Tolumonas auensis DSM 9187: one gene and its partner. The protein of the gene in region 2 interacts with the protein of the main gene of each other region in a pairwise test. Links are inferred from orthologs where the notes say so. Each region holds a gene or a part of one and is shown on either strand. Other genes may lie near its edges.

Region 1 (11,333 bases), 1.2 Mb from region 2 along the record:
GCCTACGCAGAAACCTGCCATGTCGTAGTCTTCGCCTTCGTACATACCAGGCATTTCAGCAGTTTCACCGCCGACCAATGCACAGTTGGATTGTTCACAACCAGCACCAATACCAGTAACTACTGCCGCGGCTGTATCTACGTCCAGTTTACCGGTTGCGTAGTAATCTAAAAAGAACAGCGGTTCTGCACCTTGAACGATCAGATCGTTCACACACATTGCAACCAGATCGATACCAACGGTATCGTGTTTTTTCAGATCGATCGCCAGACGCAGTTTGGTGCCGACGCCATCAGTACCTGAAACCAGAATAGGTTCGCGATAGCCAGCCGGAATGCGGCACAGAGCACCAAAACCACCCAGTCCGCCCATTACTTCAGGACGGCGGGTGCGTTTGGCAACGCCTTTGATACGCTCAACCAGGGCATTACCTGCATCGATATCAACGCCAGCGTCCTTGTAGCTCAGTGAAGTCTTGTCAGTCACGATAGATCCTTGTCGTAATCGCTGTTAAGGGGGATATTAAACAGTCTCTATTCTAGCAGTCACAAACGCAGAGAAAAAGAAAACCTGTGGTTTGCAGCAGAAAACATTCATTTTCCATGTATACGAATGATAAGATCTTCCCCGGATAATGAATTTACGGAGGTCATAATGAAAGTCATCGAGGTGAAACACCCGCTGGTGAAGCATAAACTGGGTCTGATGCGCGAAGCTGACATCAGCACCAAGCGGTTTCGTGAGTTAGCCAAAGAAGTGGGCAGCCTGCTGACATATGAAGCGACCTCTGATTTTGAAACTGAAAAGGTAACCATTGATGGTTGGAATGGTCCGGTTGAAGTGGATCAGATCAAAGGGAAGAAGGTCACTGTAGTACCAATCCTGCGTGCCGGTTTGGGCATGATGGATGGGGTGCTGGAACATATGCCAAGTGCTCGTGTCAGTGTGGTGGGGATTTACCGTGATGAAGAAACCCTGCAACCAGTACCGTATTTCCAGAAAATTGTCAGCAATATTGATGAGCGTCTGGCTCTGATTGTTGATCCTATGCTGGCGACCGGCGGTTCAATGATTGCAACTATTGATCTGCTGAAGCAAAAAGGCTGCAAACAGATCAAGGTGATTGTACTGGTTGCTGCGCCGGAAGGTCTGGCGGCACTGCAGGCGGCGCATGATGATGTGGAAGTGTATTGCGCATCCATCGATCAGGGACTGAATGAAAAAGGTTATATCATTCCTGGTCTGGGTGATGCCGGTGACAAGATTTTCGGTACTAAATAATAGTCATTATTAAAAACAGCAGTGAGCACAGATTATTGCGATGCTGTTTTTCTGTCTGGGATGGCGTGTGCCATCTCAGACTATGCCTGAACCTGAACAGTTTTCCCCTATATTCAGCCCCATTAACAGGCGCTCATGATGCTGCAATCAACCCAACTTTCTCTGGCCGTACAACTTCCTGATGATGAAACATTCGCCAGTTTTTATCCTGGTAGCAATGCTCAGCTAATTACCACGCTGAAAAATGCAGCGATCGGGGAAGGGGTGCCACTGATTTATTTTTGGGGATGTCGCGGATCCGGTCGTTCTCATCTGCTGCATGCGACATGTGCAGAAATTAATGGTAACGGTGAATCAGCGGTTTATATCCCGCTTGATCGTCATGATCAGTATTCCCCTGATATTCTGGAAGGAATGGAGCGTATGCCTTTGCTCTGTCTGGATAATCTGGATGCGGTTGCCGGAAGCAGAGTATGGGAAGAGTCACTTTTTAATCTTTTCAATCGCTGGAAGGAAACCAGCCGGGGATCGCTGATCATGTCTGCCAGTACGGCACCGCGCAAACTGGGGTTATGTTTGCCGGATTTGGCTTCCCGTCTCGACTGGGGCGTTTCGTTCCAACTGCATGAACTGGATGATGAAGGTAAGCTGGGGGCTCTGCAATTACGAGCAGCGTTACGCGGATTCAAGTTGCCGGTGGATGTTGGTCGTTTTCTGTTAAATCGTTTATCCCGTGATATGCGGATGCTGTTACAGACGTTAGATACGCTGGACAGTGCCTCTTTACATGCCCAGCGCAAACTGACGATTCCTTTTATCAAGGAAGTGCTGGAACTTTAACGTTTCAGGCTATCGTCTACCTTTTTCTGTTTTTCCAGTTCTGCTATCCGGGCATCAATTCTTGCCTGGCTTAGTCCATCAGCAGTGTTAGCCCTGGCCATATGCAAATGATCGGTCGCCTGAGCAATATCTCCCCGCAAGGCCAGATATTCGGCCTGTGCCTGATGGAAACCAGTCTGATTGGCGGTTTGCTGATAGCCTTCTGTCAATAATTGCCATGCTAACGAAGATTCGGGATTGTTGCGGGTATACTGATCCAGCAGACGGATAGATGCCTCAGGCTGGTTTGCTTTCAGATAAACATTGGCCAGATTGATGATAATGACCGGATTATTCTGCATATTCTGGTTGCGTTGTTCCAGGCGAGAAATAGCAGCGCTGTATTGCTGAGCATCTATTTCCTGATCAGTCAGTGAATCCTGGAAAAACAGATTATCCGGCTGCTGCTTGATTAACGTAGCCAGAATATTGCCTGCTTCTGCCGAATGGTTCGACTTCATTAAGGCCAGTGCCTTGCCATATTGAGCTGCCAGTTGTGCAGGCGATCCCAGACGGCTTTTTTTTGCGTTTTGCTCAAAATAAGCAAGCAGACTATCGGTGCTTTGACTGGTATACATCGCCTGGATCCGGGCCTTAGCCAGATAAAAATCCAGACTGGAATCACGGTGCGGTGTTTTGTAACTAGCAGCCCGGTTTCTGGCTTCAGCAATCCGGTTTTCAGTGATCGGGTGAGTCAGCAACATTTCCGGCAATTTGGAGGAATAACGGTTTTCTGCAGCTAATTTCTGGAAAAATGTCATCATTCCGCCAGGCTCAAAACCGGCATTCGCAAGTAATGCCATACCAATCCGATCTGCTTCATACTCGTTGTCGCGGGTAAAGTTAATCGAGTTCTGGAGCGTTAAGCCCATGGTGGCATTGATTGCTGCGGCACCTGCGGTCGGGTTTAACATTGCCAGCGCAATTGAACCTACCAGACCGGCGATAGACAGTGGTGTGCTTTTTGCCTGATCTTCCAGATAACGGGCAATATGGCGTTGTGTGACATGGCTGATTTCATGGGCTAATACGCCTGCCAGTTCACTTTCCGTTTCTGCATGTAAAAATAAACCACTGTGTACTTTGATCCGGCCGCCGAGAAATGCTGCCGCATTAATGGCGTTATCTTTCACCAGGAAAAAAGTAAAAGGAAAGCGGACATTATTGGCCTGACTGACAATGCTGAGTCCGAGATCATTGATGTATTCGTCAAGAACAGGATCATCGATCAGGGGGAGGCTGGCTCTGGCAAAACGCATAAACGCTTTCCCATACAAAACTTCCTGTTCAACAGATAAAGCTGAAACACCGGCAGTGCCAATGTCAGGTAGCTGAGAATTGGCCTGGGACAGAGAAGAAAACATAAGGTAACAAGTGGTCCCAAAGCACAGCAGGGATTTTTTCAGGCAGCGATAAAGCACAACATTCCCCTTTCTTTGATAATTATCTGTTTTGACATGCCAAAAATACATCGTAAGCGATTACACTAGGCAATTGTACGATGAATTCAACGGGATCGGCAGGATGTTAGACGTATTATTAAACTGGTATCGGCGACGCTTTTCAGATCCGAATGCAGTGACATTATTCTGGTTATTAGTCGGTGGCTTTACGGTCATTTATTTTTACGGCGATATTCTGGCCCCGGTGCTGGCAGCGCTGGTCATTGCGTATTTACTGGAATGGTTTGTTCAACGACTGATGCATATTGGTTTGGGCCGGAAAGCGGCTTCTACGCTGGTTGTATTGCTATTTATCGGCCTGATGTTGCTGGTCGGTTTTGGTATTTTGCCAATCGTGTTCCGTCAGGGAATGACGCTGGTGAAAGAAGTACCGACCATGCTGGCTAATGCTACAGAGTATCTGAAAAAATTACCGCAATTGTATCCCGAACTTGTGGATTCTTCGCTGGTGGATAGCTTGTCCAGTGTGATTCAGGATCGATTGCTGACGAATAGCGGTGTTCTGGTTTCATTTTCTTTCGCTTCACTGATGAACCTTGCGGTGGTGCTGGTTTATATGGTTCTGGTGCCATTGCTGATTTTCTTTATGCTGAAGGATAAAGACAGCTTGCTGGTGATGACGAAACGTTTTCTGCCGTATAACCGCGAGTTAGTCATCAGAGTCTGGTTGGAAATGAATGAGCAGATCGCCAACTATATCCGGGGTAAGGTGATTCATATCCTGGTTGTTAGTGCAGTTAACTATGCTGTATTTGCTTTAATGGGAATTAACTACGCGCTGTTATTAGGGATATCGGTTGGCGTCTCGGTGTTAATACCCTATATCGGTGCTGTTGCTGTAACCATTCCTGTCATCGTTGTGGCATTGTTTCAGTGGGGTGTCTCGCCAGAGTTCGCATATTTGATGCTGGCTTACACTATTGTGCAAACGCTGGACGCGAATATTCTGACTCCACTACTTTTTTCTGAAGCGATGAATCTGCATCCCATCGCTATCATTCTGGCTGTATTGATATTCGGCGGTTTCTGGGGATTCTGGGGCGTGTTCTTTGCTATTCCACTGGCCACTTTGGTTAAGGCTGTGGTCAATTCCTGGCCGGGTAGCTCCCGTACTGACGTGCCGATAGGAACGTATTAATCAAAAAAAGGGCCAGTTTACAACGCTGGCCCTTTTCTTATGGACTGATAAATCAGTAAAGCAGGGTATAGAGTTTTTTCCGGTATTTAGATACCAGTGGATCGCTGCCCATAGTAGCCAGAATATCCTGATAGGTTTTTCTGGCTTCACCGAAGCTCAGATCTTTACTCAGAATAGCGAACAGCATCTCCAGCGCTTCCTGTTTACGACCCGCCTGGCTGTATTGAATAGCCAGCTCTTGCTGTAATTGTTTATTTTCCGGCTCTGCAGCCAGCAGGCTTTCCAGAGCACGGATTTCAGGACTGTCGGATGCTTGCTGAGCCAGATCCAGTGCAGATTTTACCTGCTGGTAAGCCGAATCCTGATAGACATTAGGAATAGCATTGAGTAATTCTTGCGCATCTTCCAGGCGAGCTGATTTTACACAGGCATCAGCCAGTGCAACCTGGATCTCATAACGTTGAGGTGCTATCTGATGTGCTTTCTGTAATACCGCATAAGCTGCACCGGCATCACCGTTTTGCAGCAGTTGCTGACCTTCAGCAAACAGAGTCTCATCTTCTGTTGGCAAATATTTTATCAGCAGGTTTTCGACAGCAGCCGGCTCTTGTGGCCCCATTAATGCGTCCGCTGGCTGGCCATTTTTGAAAATCACCACAGCAGGCAGAGCCTGCAGACCAAGCTGAACAGCCAGTGATTGTAACTGGGGATCAGCCACATCCACTTTCGCCAGCGTGATTGCTGGATTTGCTGGCCCGATCAATTGCTCCAGTTGTTGTCCCATAGGCCGGCATTCCGGTAATTGATCGGCATAAAAGAAGACTGCTATGGTTTTTTGCCGGGATGCTTCGAGTAACTCGGTATGAAAATTTTGTGGTGTGATGGTGACAATCATAATGAATTCGGCTTCAGACAAAGGTGAGATATATATGGTGGCATCAGGGGCTGAATTTCAAGCTGCTCATTCAGAATATAGTATGCCACCGGGGTTTTAATGACATTTTGTGTGCTGATTGCGCAATGTAATTGAGGTATCGGATTGCTGTATTCGGAGTAATAAATTTGCTGATCCAGTGAGTGCAGCGCTGACAGCAAGTCAAGTTTATGTAAACCGGCATTTAAGCCCGCCCCATGTGCTTTCAGAATTGCCTCTTTTTGTGTCCAGAAACGGAAAAAAGCAGCGCGGAGATCCTCTTCCGGTAATGCACCCAGATATCGGAATTCTTCTTTAGTGAAGAATCTTCCGGCAACAGCCAGCCATGCTCTTTGCCGGGTATTTTCACTGAATTCAATATCAATCCCGACTGGTGACTTGGCGATGGCGATAGCAAGCCAGTGCTGATTGTGACTGAGGTTAAATTGCAAGTTGTTGCCAACCAGCTGGGGTTTCCCATGCGGCAGAGCAGCAAATGTCACTTTTTCAGGCAATTGACCGGTTAAGTGACCGAGAACAGTACGTAACAGCCCCCGGCTTTGCAGATAGAAATGTGCGTGTTCAGGACGAGAAATAGCATGAAGCCGGGCTGATTCGGCCTCTGACAGCCAGCTTGCCGGAAAAGTCATATCCGGCATATTCATATTGCAGAGCATTACAGCGCTCCCGGATAACGAATGCCAGCTATCCGGGAACCGTAACGGACTATGGGGCATCTTTAAACCGGGTCAGCTCATTCATGACCTGCAGTAGTACCGCCATGTTAGGACGGGAATCATCCAGCAGCTGGTAGTTTTTCCTGGTATAGATACTGAAGTCGCCCTGACGATTGAATTCGGTGATGGTGCCAGGCTCGTAGATCACATAATGCTGCCGGTTACCGAGCAGTAACCAGTCATGTAACTGATTGCTGAACAGATTTCTGCCGCTACTGTATGACTTATCTTCATTTTCAACACCCAGAACATCGTGCAGCAGGGTAGGCGCAAGATCATAATGCGTGCTCATTTTATCCCAGCGATGAGCCATTTTTCCCGGCCAGCTGACGATGAATGGTACATTCATCTGATAGGTAGAATAATTGCTGCCAGAGCCCCAGCTATTGGTGTTGGTTTCGTTGAACTCCAGACCCCGATCTGCAGTGACAATCACGACCGTTTTTTCTGACAACTGGCGTTCCTGTAAGGCATTCATTACCAGCTGTAACTGTTCATCGCTGTAACGGACAGCATTTTTATAGCGGTTAATAAATTTGTCGTGATTTTCCGGGGTAAAGGCTGCAAATGGATTGCCATCCAGTAATTCCGGCTGGAATGGTCCCTGATAATCTGCAGGCACAGCCAGTGTGGAAGGTACCGTTATATTCAGATAGCTGAACCATGGCCGCTCACTCGTCTGGCGTACCAGCCAGTTTTGCCAGCCAGCCAACGTCTGCTGATCGCTGTGTGGCGAGAGTTCCCTTTTGCGGCGGCTGATTTGTCTGACACCATGGAAGATACCTTTTCTATAGATATCCTGATTCAGACCATAGCTGGAGAATGCGCTTAACACATAATCCTGTCGCTGTAATTCATCAATCAGCAGTGGTGACACGCCTTCAGCATCAAAGTTACTGCGATAGGCTTCCGGCAAACCATAGAAGAGACTGAACAGACTACCGGCATGATCGTTATCACCGGCAATATGCTGCGTGAATTGCTGGTTCTTTACGGCAAAGTCACTCAGAAAAGGCATGACCGCCGGTTGTAACATATCGGCCCGTAAACCACTGACAACGACCAGCAAAATATTGAGTTTTTCTTCGGACTCGGTTACCTGTAATGGCTGCAGTGGATAATGAAGGCGTTGCTTAGTGTGCTCCAGTTCGGCAACCTGAGCTGCTTTCGAACGATATTGTTCCATATCCAGCCAGCCATGTTTCGACAGGAACGACCGGGCTGTCATTGGATATGAGAGCGGGAAATTGGACCGCTGAGAAATAATCGGTTCATAGAGTTTGGCATCAGCGATGATATATGTCAGATGCGTCAGTAAGAAGCAGCTGACCAGAATGCTGCTGATTGCATTTCCCCAAACGCCTTTCCGTCGGCGTAACTGCATTTTCCAGGTGTAATTGGAAATGATCAGTTCCAGCAGAAATAAAACAGGGATAACGATAAACAGAAAATTCCAGTTCAGTTCAGACTTGGATTGCGCTTCTTTGAGCAATAAGTCCCAGACTGTCGGATTAATATGAAACTTAAAAACGTGATAAATCTGTGTATCGATGAGTAATACTGAAAGAACAAGAACTGCGATCACAACCGAGCAATTTCGCATCAGCTTCTGATTCGGGATCAGGAAGCTGAGTGGGAATAATGTCAGCAGATAAGTGATAAATCCCACAAAAGAGAAATGGCCTAACCAGCTTAAAATCAGATAACCGATGCCTAACTGGGTCTCAGGCCATGGATTAGCCAGAATGTAACGACTGGAAATAACCAGAGCTAACAGGATGTTAAAAAAGGTGAACCAGTGTCCCCAGCTGATAAGGCGCGAGATCTGGTCTCGTTGGAAAGCTCCGGGTTGTGGTCGCAGGATAGCCATGTTACTGAATTACCTTTTTGGTAACCGTAATAGATTGTTGCAGAGCCTGTGCAAATGAGCTTGCCACATCAGCACGTAATGCTTCCGGGACCTGCTTGTTGATGATATGAGTGGCCAGATTACCCAAAGCCAGCAAGCCGAGATCAACGGAAGCATTATGCGCCTGCAGAACGCCCTGAAGCTCCTGCATTAAAGATTCAATTTGTTCGGTGCTGTATTTAGAAAGGATCGGCATGAAATATGTCTCGTCTTGCGGTTGTCAGGTGATGATCGCTATATAATACGACACCTTGCACTTTTTCACTACGATACTACCACTGCTATGAGCCTGATTATTGAACATCTAATTATTCATTCGCTGCGTCAGGACGATAATGGCGTTCTGAAAGCCGATACCCGTTCTCAGGAACTTCAGCCGACTGCCGACGTTCAGGAATGGGTGGAGCAACTGCATCGCATCTACCAGCAAAAGGGAAATAAATCCTATGCTTGTTTTCTGGCGGATACGGAGCAGCCGGAAAATCCTTCACCTTTTCCTCAATTGTTTCAGCAATATTTAGACAAGAATTTATCTTTTGTCGATTTCACGCATCAGTCAACAACGGTCTTGCTGGCGCAATTGAATCATTATCAATATCCCGACGAAGGTGTACTGATTTTCTGTAAATATCAGTTTGTTGGTGTTGATTATATTCTGTTGGGATTACTGGATTGTGAAACCAGTGTGACATTAACCGAGCAACTGGAACTATCGCAGATCAAATATATCGATCTCAGTAAGATGCAATTGGTTGCTCGTGTTGATATTACTGAATATCAGACCAATACCGATTCCCGTCGTTATATATCGTTTATTAAAGGGCGGATTGGCCGTAAGGTTTCTGATTTCTTTATGGATTTTCTGGGGGCGGCAGAAGGCATAGATGTCAAACTGCAGAACCAGTTACTGATCCAGGCAGTGAATGAGTACTGTCAGCAAGTACCGATGCCGGCAGACGAGAAGGCTGCAACCAAGAAAAAAGTAGCGGATTACTATAAAGAACAAAGCGAAGAAGGTGCTGATATCGCGGTGAAATCAGTAGCTGAATATTTGCCGAAACAGAGTGATGGCGGGGATTTCTACGCTTTTATCAGTGAAGAATATGATCTGGATGAAGAGTTTCCGGTCGCCACAACAGCTCTGCGTAAACTGACCAAGTTTGTTGGTTCCGGCGGCGGATTGAATATCAGCTTTGATGAAAAGTTACTGGGCGAACGTATTGCGTATGATGCGCAGAGCGACACCTTAACCATCAAAGGGACACCGCCCAATCTGAAAGATCAATTACTGCGTATGCTGAAAGCCCGGCAGTAATTGTTATGACCACTGCCAGCTGCGTGATGGTGTAATTAAAGCTGGTAGTGGTATGTCCCAGATTTCGGTGGGGATCATCTCAACTTGCTGACAATCATGCGCCAGCCCGACCGGAAAAGGGCGGCCAGTTTGTTGCCAGTTTTCCAGTGTCCGATCATAAAATCCGCCACCCATGCCTAACCGGTTCCCTTCCGCATCAAAAGCGACCAGAGGTGTAAAAATAATATCTATTTCATGTTTGGGCACGATATGGCTGGAGTTCATTTCCGGTTCCGGGATCCGGAAACGGTTCAGCAACATAGGGGTATCAGGCGTGTAGGATAAAAACAGCAGATGTCCCTCATGAAAGGGATGTAATACTGGTAAGCAGACTTTGATTTCATTTTGCCAGCACCACTCGATAAGTGGTTGAGTGTCCAGTTCACCATCACACGCGAGATAAAGAGAAATACAGCGGGCCTGGTGTTTTTGCAAAAACGGGACAACGTGCGTCACTAATTGTCTTGCCGCATGCTGTTGCGCCTGAGAACTCAGTTCACGGCGGCGGGTTCGTATTGTTGTTCGGAGAAAATCTCGGTCGATGAGCGTCATAAAGAAGTGAGGTCCCGGGGTGCCGTTGCAGGCTTCGGTCCTTGAACCCGAGAGTTCAAGGCGGAAATCTGACTGCCAATCTCAGGCTTCCCGGTCGGGCCGGGCATGCACACTGACTAGCGAGCGACTTCCTTGCAAAAAAATTATCGGCTCAGGGACATAAGCCCACTGACGAACACCCCAGGAAATATTTTTCGTTTAGTTACAATCATCTGCCGACAACTTACTCTGTTCTTTCAGTGCTTCCTGAATAACATCGTTAAGCTGTCTGATGCGTTGTTCCATGCTTTCAGAATATTGTTGAATGCGATTTTTTTCAAGTAATAATTCGTGACTCAGGTTCAAAGCTACCATAATAGCCAGCTGCTCATTACTGCTGCCACGCGCCCGGATACGCAAGTCTCCTAACGCATCGTCCAGTTTTTGTGCTGCCTGTCGTAGCAACTGATATTGGTCTGGCTGACAAGAGACCCGGTACGCGCGTCCCAGCACATTAATTTCTACGGATTCCAAAGACTCTGTCATGTTGATAATTCGTTCTATACCAGTTTATGGCAGTAAATAGGGGCGACTATATAACTGCGATCTGCAAGTTGCAAGCGTTCTCACTGGTGACAGTCGGCTGTGAATGTTAGGATCAGCCATCTGGTGGTGGTTTCTGTTGATCGCCGCACTATCTCAATGGTTTATCGTATGAATAATAATGTTTTTCAGGAATATGTGCAGGCTGAACAGCTGCTGGAACAGAATGAAGTGATGGCGTCCCCGGCGGAGCTGCACGGGATCATTTGCGGTCTGCTTTGTGGCGGTGTGCAGTCGACGGGTAAGCAATGGCTTACTGAGTTTAACTCACTGGTAAACGATGGGATGCCGATGCCTGCTGCAGTCCGGAGCTGGCTGGAACAACTGTTTTTACTGACTCAGGCTGCACTCTCTCAGCAATCGGGGCTGCAGTTGTTATTGCCGGATGAAGATGGCCCACTGGATGAACGTTTGCAGGCGGTCAGTGAATGGGTTCAGGCGTTTCTGGCCGGTTTTGCGGTCATGCAGCAGGATCTCGATCGCGCTTCGGAAGAACTGCAGGAAATGATTGGTGATTTCAGCAAT
Region 2 (3,444 bases):
CGCTTGAGCCGAGTGATGAACTGGAAGATGACATGCTGGACAAGGCATGGGGTCTGGAGCCGGAATCACGTCTCGGCTGTCAGGCGCATGTGGCAGATGAAGATTTGACGGTGGAAATTCCGAAGTACACGATCAATCTGGCTTCTGAACAACACTAATTTGTTACATGAAAATGGAGCAACAGCGTGACCTGAAGTGGTAACCTGTTGCTCCATTTGTATTTTCAGGATATCGGAAAAAAATCATGACAACATCCATGGCTGTTATTCTGGTAGAAGCACCTGCTGATGCCTGCTGGGGTGAGAACGCCTTAATCAGTTTTAATCAGGGTTCTGCATTCATTCACCTCACCGGCTCATCATCTGATTGGTTACGTCTGATCCAGCGCGCAGGTCGCCGTCTGGATGCTCAGGGCATTAAACAACTGTCTCTGGTTGGTGAAGAATGGGATCCGGAACGTCGTTATGCGTTTTGTCAGGGTTTCTATAATCCGCGTGGCGGACAACAGCTTGACCTTGGTGACATGAGTGCGGAAGAACAACAGCAGCTGGATGCCTTACTGGAAACGACCCGCTGGATCCGCGAGATCACCAACGCAACGCCTGAAAATTTATATCCCACTGCATTAGCGACTGAAGCAGCGAAGTTTGTGGCTAAGCAGGCACCGGAACGCGTGAATTACCATATTCTGTCCGGCGAGGCGCTGAAGGAACTGGGTTATACCGGTATTTACAATGTGGGCCGCGGCAGTGCGCATGAACCGGCATTCCTGAAGCTTGATTACAACCCGACCGGCGATCTGGATGCTCCGATCACCGCCTGTCTGGTCGGTAAGGGCATTACCTTTGATTCCGGCGGTTACAGCCTGAAAGAGTCGGACATGATGCTGCCGATGAAGTCTGACATGGGCGGTGCCGCTATGCTGGCGGGTGCGCTGGCACTTGCGATTCGTCAGGGCTTGAATCACCGTGTACAACTTATGCTTTGCTGTGCGGAGAATCTGGTCAGCGGTAATGCGTTTAAACTGGGCGATATTCTGACTTATCGTAATGGCGTCAGCGTCGAAGTGTTGAATACCGATGCGGAAGGTCGTCTCGTTCTGGCTGATGGCTTACTGGATGCCAGTGCGACTGGTGCGCCGTATATTCTTGATGCAGCGACCCTGACCGGGGCGGCGAAAGTGGCATTGGGGCGTGATTATCATGCCGTATTCAGTTTACAGGATGAACAGGCACAGGCTATTGTGACGTGCGCGAAAGCGGAAAATGAAAAGGCATGGCCATTACCGCTGGAACCATGGCATACCACGCAATTAACTTCTTCTTATGCGGATATCGGTAACGTATCTTCCGCTGAAGGCACGGCTGGCGCGACGACTGCAGCGGCGTTCCTGTCAAAATTCGTGCGTGAAGAAGTGAAGGGCTGGGTGCATATGGACCTGTCTGCTTCATTCCAGAAAAATGCCAATGAGTTGTGGGCTCCGGGTGGGAAAGGTCATGGTGTAAGAACCATTGCCCGCTGGCTGCGGTCATTAAAATAGTCTCTCATTCAGCGCCGTGGCCCCGGTGGTCGCGGCGTTATCCTCCGGCGCATTTCTCTCTCCCTGCTACAAATGTTCTAAAATCAGATCAACTTATCATTAACACAATTTTTTCAATTGCAGCACAACCTGTTTCGTCATAACTTAGTAAACAAATAGAAATATCGATGATGATACAAGGACATAGCATGACTATTGAACGCACTTTCTCAATCATCAAGCCTGATGCAGTGGCAAAAAATATTATTGGTGAGATTTATCACCGTTTTGAGTGCGCAGGCCTGCATATCATCGCAGCGAAAATGCTGCATTTGTCCCAGGAACAGGCAGCCGGTTTCTATGCTGAGCATAAGGGCAAACCGTTCTACGATAACCTGCTGAAATTTATGACATCTGGCCCGATAGTGGTTCAGGTGCTGGAAGGTCAGGATGCGATCCGCCGTCATCGTGAATTACTGGGTAGCACCGATCCGGAAAAAGCACAGGCCGGAACTATACGCGCTGATCATGCGATCTCGGTTACCCAGAATGCGGTACATGGTTCTGATTCATCAGAGTCTGCAGCTCGTGAAATTGAGTTTTTCTTTACGGAAGATGAAATCTGTCCGCGTACACGCTGAGCGTTGGCCGGTACGGATGGTTGATATTGACATCTGAAATCAGATAATGGATCGTATTCTTCCGCATCCCATGCGATCGCCTGATATAATGTTATTTCGTCAGGCGATTGAACCGTGCAGCCGTATTACGTCTGCCTCAACGACATTACTGAAACGCTATCATGATACCAATCCGAAAACTGCTATCAGTTCTATTGTGTGGATTTTTCTCTTCTGCGGCATATGCCGCGACCACGGCAGAAAGCGCGCCTGCACAGACTGATATTCTGGCAACGCATATTTCAGCTGATTACCCTTCCGGTCCGGGTGGTTCTACGGATTCATTCCCGACATTCAACCGTGCTATGTGGTGGTTTAACTATGACATTCTGGATAAGAATGTTCTGAGACCGGTAGTACACAGCTATGTGGAATGGGTTCCTGCACCGTTTCGTACCGGTGTCAGCAATTTTGTCGCTAACCTGGATGAGCCTAACAATACGGTCAATAACCTGCTGCTCGGTGAGTTTAAGCATTCCGGTGCCAGTCTGGCCCGCTTCTCCCTGAATTCGACAGTCGGTATGCTTGGGCTGTTTGATATTGCCACGGATATGGGCATTGAGCGGCGTGAAATGAGTATGTCGACAGTCTTGGGTCGGGCGAAAATGACACAGGGGCCGTACTTTATGATCCCGGTGGCCGGTCCGATGACAGTTCGTAGCGGTATTGGTCAGCTGGTTGATAATCTGTATTGGCCATACAGTTATATGACGACACCAGTAACCCTTGCGAAATTTGCGATTTCCGGTCTGGATGCGCGCTCTAAAGTGATCGATCAGGAATCAATTATTGATAATGCCTTTGATCCATATATCACGACCCGCGATTTTTATCTGCAGTATCAGGAAGCAAAGGTACAGGGTAAGAAAGCGGCTGCAATGGGCAGTAAGAGCGATGCTGAAACAGATGCTGAAGTTGAAAAATATCTGGATGAAATAGATAACTAACAGATAACTAAATGGGAAAGGCGTAACCTGACGTTACGCCTTTTTTGTATCCGTGCTGACTGATTATTTCAGGTAGTCGAGATAAGGGGACTGCCGGGAGATCATCAGATCAACCAGTTCCGGGATGCAGCGGCATTTATCGTTTACAGAATCAACCAGCAATGCCTGTATTACCAGCTCACGTGACTGATTCAGAACCGCTTCTGCGGTCAGATCATGGACTGCCACCTGATTCGCTAACAACCCACCGATACCTGCCGGCATTTCCAGCTGGATGCCATGTACGCCTTTGCTGTCG

What was found.
Region 1: the proteins of ndk (region 2) and TOLA_RS04755 interact in binary tests that used the Escherichia coli proteins (3 or more experiments, as listed by UniProt). The link is inferred for Tolumonas auensis DSM 9187 from one-to-one orthologs.

The regions. Positions count from the first base shown.
Region 1 is NC_012691.1:999,494-1,010,826, forward strand. Bases 8,433-11,333 are described here. They hold TOLA_RS04755 (5-formyltetrahydrofolate cyclo-ligase), read right to left. Parts: upstream 10,227-11,333; coding sequence 9,639-10,226; downstream 8,433-9,638. Other genes in these bases: TOLA_RS04745 (DUF1414 domain-containing protein), read right to left, coding at 8,433-8,516; yejK (nucleoid-associated protein YejK), read left to right, coding at 8,604-9,635; zapA (cell division protein ZapA), read right to left, coding at 10,425-10,751; TOLA_RS04765 (UPF0149 family protein), read left to right, coding at 10,920-11,333. Outside these bases: purM (phosphoribosylformylglycinamidine cyclo-ligase), read right to left, coding at 1-486; upp (uracil phosphoribosyltransferase), read left to right, coding at 655-1,281; DnaA inactivator Hda, read left to right, coding at 1,420-2,121; bepA (beta-barrel assembly-enhancing protease), read right to left, coding at 2,118-3,632; TOLA_RS04725 (AI-2E family transporter), read left to right, coding at 3,685-4,761; TOLA_RS04730 (tetratricopeptide repeat protein), read right to left, coding at 4,814-5,656; TOLA_RS04735 (4'-phosphopantetheinyl transferase family protein), read right to left, coding at 5,653-6,351; TOLA_RS04740 (DUF3413 domain-containing protein), read right to left, coding at 6,401-8,281; more of TOLA_RS04745, read right to left, coding at 8,283-8,432. UniProt on the Escherichia coli protein: Involved in the removal of 5-formyltetrahydrofolate.
Region 2 is NC_012691.1:2,199,415-2,202,858, reverse strand. Bases 517-3,444 are described here. They hold ndk (nucleoside-diphosphate kinase), read left to right. Parts: upstream 517-1,728; coding sequence 1,729-2,160; downstream 2,161-3,444. Other genes in these bases: TOLA_RS10220 (family 4 glycosyl hydrolase), read right to left, coding at 3,210-3,444; TOLA_RS10225 (MlaA family lipoprotein), read left to right, coding at 2,322-3,146; pepB (aminopeptidase PepB), read left to right, coding at 517-1,540. Also shown: fdx (ISC system 2Fe-2S type ferredoxin), read left to right, coding at 1-158; more of pepB, read left to right, coding at 245-516. UniProt on the Escherichia coli protein: Major role in the synthesis of nucleoside triphosphates other than ATP. The ATP gamma phosphate is transferred to the NDP beta phosphate via a ping-pong mechanism, using a phosphorylated active-site intermediate.